One region of the Paenibacillus sp. FSL M7-0802 genome, then DNA from elsewhere that is predicted to be linked to it. Evidence: riboswitches for the same ligand, from Rfam matches in the RefSeq annotation. Region 1 holds a riboswitch; the other holds the start of a gene.
What was found. Region 1 has a riboswitch for cyclic di-GMP ahead of MHB54_RS10825 (collagen binding domain-containing protein). Riboswitches for the same ligand answer to the same signal wherever they lie in the genome.
Positions count from the first base shown of each region.

Region 2: it holds a riboswitch for cyclic di-GMP, as region 1 does, so the genes downstream of both, MHB54_RS06790 (glycosyl hydrolase) here and MHB54_RS10825 (collagen binding domain-containing protein) in region 1, are expected to answer to the same signal.

Region 1 covers NZ_JBBOSD010000001.1:2,314,586-2,318,310, reverse strand. Annotated here, with positions in the region: gene MHB54_RS10825 (collagen binding domain-containing protein) at 1-2,759, opposite strand, end outside; cyclic di-GMP riboswitch class I at 2,953-3,033, opposite strand; gene MHB54_RS10820 (AraC family transcriptional regulator) at 3,084-3,725, opposite strand, start outside.
Region 2 covers NZ_JBBOSD010000001.1:1,354,808-1,358,532, forward strand. Annotated here, with positions in the region: gene MHB54_RS06785 (hypothetical protein) at 1-169, opposite strand, end outside; gene MHB54_RS06790 (glycosyl hydrolase) at 218-1,792, opposite strand; cyclic di-GMP riboswitch class I at 1,806-1,886, opposite strand; gene MHB54_RS06795 (sugar phosphate nucleotidyltransferase) at 2,042-3,418, opposite strand.

The DNA of each region.
Region 1 (3,725 bases):
ACGATGATTTCCTGGCTGGTTTCCCGCATCTCTGTCGTCAAGCGATCCCCCTCAAAGGCAACCTTATTACTCACCTTGGCTTTGTCTTCAGCATGAATGAACGATTGGTATTCAAGTATAAAAGCAGTGGAAATATCCTTGGCAAAAGTAACTTCAAAAGTTTGCTGGCCTTGAGCGTCTGTCTTGATATACAGCTTGTAATCTTGGTTTCTAATCAACTCGGTGCTTTTGGTGGTATTTCCGTTGGCAGCGATGATTGTAGAGTACAAATGAAAGGAATCCTCAATTAGGATTTGATTGTTGCTAGGCTGATCTATAATTTTAGTGTTGGATACATGGGACTGTCCTTCATTGATGCGGATGCTCCAATCGATCTTATTTCCATTTTGTGTACCGACTTTAGATACATATTCTCCGCCATGAGGTACCGCGACTTGCGCTGCCCATTCAGAGACTATTTTTTGTCCATCCAGTAGAAGGGCTTGATTGTGGATTTCTTTTTCAATCAGTTCTCCTTCCAATGAAGTTTGAAAGGTAATCCAGTAGGGAGTCTGTATCTGCTCCTTGAACTGGATACGCAACTCATTACCATTTTGCTCGGAGGGAGGAATAATGGTGTATTGATCTGCCGGGATTTCAGCCCCTTTTTGTACGCCATCCCACCATCCCAGCAAGGTCATATCGTATACCTTTACGGAGGCGGGCAGTAACTTCTGACCTTGCAACAAGGGGTCTCTCACTTCCGCGTGATTCAGGATCTTGCGATTGTAGTTAGCTTTAATGTCCCAGGTAATGAGCTTGGAGGTTGCATTATAGCTTCCTTGCTTGGCACCGTTTCGTTGTGTCATAAAGTCCGGCCAGATCGGGCACTCCACTCCTTGCGATGATCTTTCTCCGTCTTCAAACTGGTATTCTATATGGGATTTATTACGAAACTCGGGCTTCGTCGTATCCGTTTTCCAGTCATTATTATAGGTGGTTGAATACTTGATTGTATAAGCCTTCTGAATGGCTTTATGAAAAATGAGCGTAAATCCTTGTTTATAGTCCTGTGATAGCGGAACCAGCTCATAATCCGTGGGCGCACGTAGCTCCGTTGTTCCGTCAACACTTTGAATTTTCAGGGTGTCCGGTAACAAAGCCAAGCCCCCGTTTGGAAACACATCCTGAATGACAATATTTTTCATGATGTACAAGTCTGTATTGATGGTAATCACCCAAGGTATGATTTTGGTGTTGTAATTGGGTGTGTCATACATTTTAGTCATAACTCCGCTTATGATTTCCGTCGATACAATCTTCTGCGTTCCATCCGAGGTTATGATGTTTATAACTTTTCCATTATCATAGACACGGCCTCTGGCTTGAGTCTGGTATCGGATGGTATAGGCTGAATCTACGTCGAAGTTGAATTGAAGTTTGAAGCCGTTGCGGTCCGGATAATCAACTGGGATGACAGTATACGCCCACGATGGGAGCTCCTCCAGTGTGTTTCCCTTAAATACTTTCAAAGAACCGGGCAGCAATTCTTGAGTTTTATTGAAATGATCAATTAAAAGAGCTTTGGCTTCGGGGATTTTTGTCTCGCTGAAGTTATATCTTATGGCCCACGAGAGTGTTTGTGTGGCATGATCATATTTTTCAACCTTTTTGGACAAAAATTCACCACGTTCCACCTGAACAGTAGCGGTAGCAACAACGTTCTCTATCGCATCTCCTGAAAGCGTTGCTGTGTTGGAGAAACGAGTTTTATCGCCAATAATACGCGTGGAATATTGAATCTGATAGGCCGTGTTAATGCTATCGTCTTGAAAACGAATCACAAACCCTGTCCCGGCTTGATCTGCTTCAATGGCATATTCACTTGCATTCACTAGGTCTCGAACAACGGTCGAGCCGTCGATATTGACTTGTAGATGATAGAGCCGGATAGAGTCTCTTCTGAGTTCCAGCCCTGAAGGAATTGGATCGGTGATGAGGGCATGCTTTACGGTGTTTAGTTGTTTGTTCACATCAATGGTCCAGTCGATCTGATTGGTGCCCTCTATTTTCCCTTGTTTGCTTAGGGTTGGCCCTGACTGGGGTTTTACATTCACGATGACCGTTTGTACCCCGCCTTTGATCGGAATCGCAATGATGATCTCTGTACTGCCTTTCACCGTTTCTTTCGTAAACTCGGTTTTAACTTGTAGTTTGCCGCTGACATTGGAGTGATTCTCTACATATTGGTTAAAGGTCATGATAACCTTGCCCTGACGATCTACTGTGAAGTATCCCACGGTTCCATCGGTAGTGACTAACGGAGATGAGATATCAGTGTAGATGACAAACTGTTCTGGTAAATGAAAGGTGAAGGTGTCCCCTGACTTATAGGTATTGTCAGGAAGCTCCCATTCATATCCTAGTTGGATGGCTGATCCGATGTCGAATTGGCTGCCGGGACTATATACCGCATCAATGACACGCCCTGTTTCGTCGGTCAGGTTCAACTTCGTTAGTATGCTCTGCGGAGCTGCATCATGTTGAGACTTTGAACTGACTGCTCCTTGAACGAAGGGGACCGTGTTTGAAGGAATCTCCCCAGGAGGTTCAAGGTTTGGGACAACGTATACAGCATCTGTAACGGTAGGTGTAGGATCAGATACAGCACTCTGCGGCAGTTCTGGGGCTGGAGCATCTGCGTAAGCCAGCGTTGCGCTGAAAAAGCTTTGGACAATGAGCAATAAGGCAATGATCATTACATTTATTTTTGTTCTCATGCTCCAAGTGATTCTCCTATTCATCGTAATATGGCAATGCTTCGTTCGAAATTAGTATATTCAGCATGCTAGGCAGACATGACTATCCCAATAGAAAAAAAGCCCTGATCATAGCGATCAGGGCTTTCTTCGAGAGAGGCATAGCAATTTGTGATGGATCTATGTAAAAAAGACATAATAAAAAGCTCGTTCATCTGGTAGCTGGCTGCCATCCGGATAGGAAGGCCCTATAGTTTTGCGTCACTGCCTTTCGACAGTTTTGCCATTAACTTGAATAGCTTGTGCGTCTATCATCTATCAAACTGATTTCATGTAACCTCTCATTTACAACTTGGAACGGTTCCCCCATTTTTTGCGGAAGGAATGAGGTGTTTCTCCTACATGCTCCTTGAATAGGTTAATAAAATGGCTCGTATTGGGAATCCCTACGTACCTTGCGATATCCACAATGGACATGTCACTGGTTTTAAGCCAGCTTTGAGCGGCTGTGATACGGACATTAATGAGATAATCAATCGGAGAGAAACCGATCTGCTTTTTGAAATTTTTAGCCAGATTAAACTTGTTTAATTCAAACATGTCTGCCAGCGAGTCCAGTGTTATTCGCTCACAGTAGGACTGATCCAAATATTGCTGTACCCGGCGTACTTCGCTGAGGGTTTCAGCATTCACATGCGGATGATCATAGGGATGTTGCAAAATGCACATTAGTATTTCACCAATGAGCCTGGACGTTAGCAGCTCAGCGGAAAGACTTCTGTCAGACTGCCCGCAAATCAGAGCATGGAGCTTATCCAATATAATATGCGGATTATGCATGGAAATGACCGGTTTATTATGCTTGGCAAATTGTTCGTAAAAATTTTCGATCAGGTTGCCATACAGGTACAGGCTGATATACTCCCAGGATTCATGACCGGAGGTGCTGTATTGAACATATTCCTCGCAATTAATAAAGAACAAATC
Region 2 (3,725 bases), 960 kb from region 1:
CCCTCTGACCCAGCTTCCATACTGGACTGGCAGCCGCTACTTTATCCGTCTGCAATTCTGCGCTTCTTGAAGGCGTGTATATAAACCAAGCGATCATCGCTATAGCTACGACCGCTAGTAGTCCAGATAAAACTACTGAATACCTATGGGATAACCATTTTTTTATCATATGATCCACCCTCTCTCCTCAAATTTTTTGACCGGGAAAGAGTATCAATCAAGGAAGAAACAAAGCGTTTCCGGGAATCACCGCTTTCGCTTCATGCTGACTTTCCCACATTAGACGTGCCATCGCGTCGCCTTTTTCATCATAGTATTCCACTTTTAAATCTACCATTTTGCCTGCTTCCAAAGTAATACTACCTTTACGCTCTGTCCAGCTTTGTTTGAACCAGCTGTCAATAACCAACTTGCCATCTACCCATACACGGATACCGTCATCAGATATCGTTGTGAACGTATAGGTCTCGCTATATTGCGGTTTGATTTTACCCGTCCAGCGAACCGAGAACTGATCGGCATTCACCTTTGGATCAGCTGCATTGGCACGCCAGTTGTAGTCCAGCTTGCTATCTGTACGGATCAAAGCAGGACTTCCGCTCAAATTCATATTGTTAAAATATTCGCCCTGCAGCCCGTTCACATAGACCACATCAGGAACGGAAGGAGGAGTCGGAGCCGGGATAGGCTCACTTTGTCCCTCGTCTGGTAAGGTCGGTACGTCTGTCCCAGGTTGTTCGATTGCTGCCAGCCCATTTTTCACATCATCACGCGTCAAACTCTTCGAATCATTCATATAATCCTGAATTTGATTTGTTGTGTTATTCTCAGTCAGCATCTTGCCCCAAGTCATGGAATATACCCATTTAGGTTGAGCCTGAAATACCTCAGAACTAGGCATCTCACCGTGCTCCCCAATGGCAATCGGCTTATTCCGTGCCAGCCCGAGCAGACCTTCGTAATGACTTTGCTTAAAATCATTGTTGTAAATGTCTACTGCCAAAATGTCCACTTTGTCATCCCCCGGGTATTTTGGGGTATACGGGACAGTATACGAATTGGGCGCATTCGGACTCCATACCCACAGCAGATTGTTCAATTGATGTGTGTTTGTAAAACGGTCATACATGATATTCCATAGCTGATTGAAATTAGTTTTGTTTCCCCACCAGAACCAGTCACCATTCATTTCGTGGTAAGGTCTCCACAAAACCGGAACCCCTGCATCACGAAGCTGCTTTAACGATACAGCGACCTTATCCAGATCGGCAATGAGGAGGTTATACTGCGCAGTACCTGGAGTCACGTATTTGTTGAACTCTGCCTGACTTACTTTCGCCTGTACATTGGCCCAAGTCAGTGGCCTACCTGGTAGCGCTTCATGAAAAGTCATCGTCACAATACCACCGGATCTGTCCCAACGGATAGCACTATCGACGACATTTTTACGTTGTGCTGCTTCCGTAGCGTCAGATTGACCAGAGATAGCTCCCATCTCATAGCCGTGTACACCAACATATGCCTGACTGATTTTTTGGACCTTGTTACTTAATTCATCTGGACTTTCCAAATAATCATGCTGACCGGTGACTATTTTTTTCCCTGAGATGTTGAGTAAATAATTGTATAGTTCACGGGCCTGAGTAGAAGCGTCCGAATTAACAGGTTGTAATGAAGCGGCATTCGCCACCGACAGAGAATCTCCAAAACCGACGGGCAACAATGAAAAAAGCATAACAACGGGGAGTACATGACGTATCAGTCGATACAGAGGAATAAAATTGAATCTCACTTTCGCTCTTCCTTTCGGTAGCCAGGCTGCCATCCTTGTGGAAGGCCCTTTAGCTTTGCGTACCTGCCTTTCGACAGGGCTGCGTTTATCGTTGGAAGGAGTTTGGATTCCTTCTTACCCTAAGTATCGACTTTTTTTTACCAAAATTTAATAGGTCATGTTCATGAATTTACAGGTTTTCGCCCAATTTCGACAGTTTAGGCTATGAATTTTCATGAATTCGTCTTTTTTTCGTTTTTACGAAAATAATTAGGAGATAAATTGGTGACGGGAAATTTCATTCCAATCCATACAAAAGCGGACAATATCCTCTTCAACCAACTCAGAGCCAGTCTGCACCTCAATAAAATCCACATCGGTCACTGCCAAAATGCTATGCTTCGTCCCTTCAGGGATACGTACTACGTCACCAGCCTTCACTTTGTGCAGCTTCTCATTCAAAATAATTTCCGCTTCACCGCTAATAATGGTCCAGATTTCACTTCGTTTGAAATGAAGCTGGTAGCTGATATTTTTGCCTTTCCGTACGCGGATTCGTTTGGTCAATACCTCGTTACCCTCGTCATACTTGACATAATCCACAACCCGATACTGTCCCCAACGACGTTCTTCATACATTGGACGCTGATCATGAGCCTTGAGCACTTCCTTAATGCGAGGACTTTCTGCCTTATTGGTCACAAGAATGCCATCCGGGCTAGCGGCTACGATCAGATCATTCGTTCCAATGATCGCCACAGGAATGTCTAACTCGTTAATAAGGCTCGTATTGACGCAATCCTCCGTTACTACACCTCTGCCCACTTGTTGATTAGACATTTCTTCTGTGAGCGTATTCCAGGTACCCAAATCCTTCCAAAAACCATCATACGGAAGAACTACGATGTCCTTTTCCTTCTCGACTACTTCATAGTCAAAGCTGATTTTTTCCAGAGATGCGTATTGCTTTTGCATTTCTTCATAATTAAGCGGCAACCCCTTGGATGCCAAGATATCCAGCAAATAACTTAATTTGAATGCAAAAACCCCACAGTTCCATAGAGCATTGCGTTCAATCAGACGCTCCGCCTGCTCCCGGTCGGGTTTCTCTTGAAAATGGCTCACTTCACGGTAGCCTGTGCTACCTTGAGTGGCATCGTTTTTCGGAATAATGTAACCATATTTCTCTGAAGGATAGGAAGGGACAACCCCGATTAAAGCAAGCTTGCCTTCACTCTCCTGAAGCGTATGTTCCAGCTGGGCTACGGAAGCGAAGAAAGCATCCTCAACATAAGGATCTACAGGCAATATTGCTATAATTTCATCAGGTGAAACACCTGCAATGGAATATAGATAAGTCGCTGTCAGCGCAATCGCAGGAAAGGTGTCTCTGCGTTCCGGCTCAACAATAATGCGCGTATTCGGCCCGACCTGACTCTGGATCATTTCGACCTGTGCTCTCCCTGTCGCAATAAACGAAGATTCTGATAATCCGTTGTCTCCCAATTGTCTCCATACCCGCTGTACCATGGATTCCGAAATCCCCTCCGGGCTCTCCAGCACCTTCAAAAATTGTTTGGAACGGGAATCGTTGGACAAAGGCCATAATCTTTTACCGGAACCACCAGACAAAAGTACGAGCTTCATAACTCTCCACTTCCTCTCTATATTGGTTGGATGATCGTTCTGATGATGAGTTGACTACCCGCTACGGTATGAATTTAATCTTATGATCGCTGTTGGACCGGGATTCACTCGATTATATAAATCGTATATAGGTTTGAATCCCACTAAGCTTATGCTTCCGATGCGAGCTTTCCTTTGGAAAGCTTTCAGGCGAACGCTCCGCTTCTCCAGATTCAAATCCATCCCTGCGCTACTCAAAAATGCATCATGCCGATCATACCGTTTATTGCAAAAGGCACAACCGGACATTATTAAGTCCGGTCAGCCT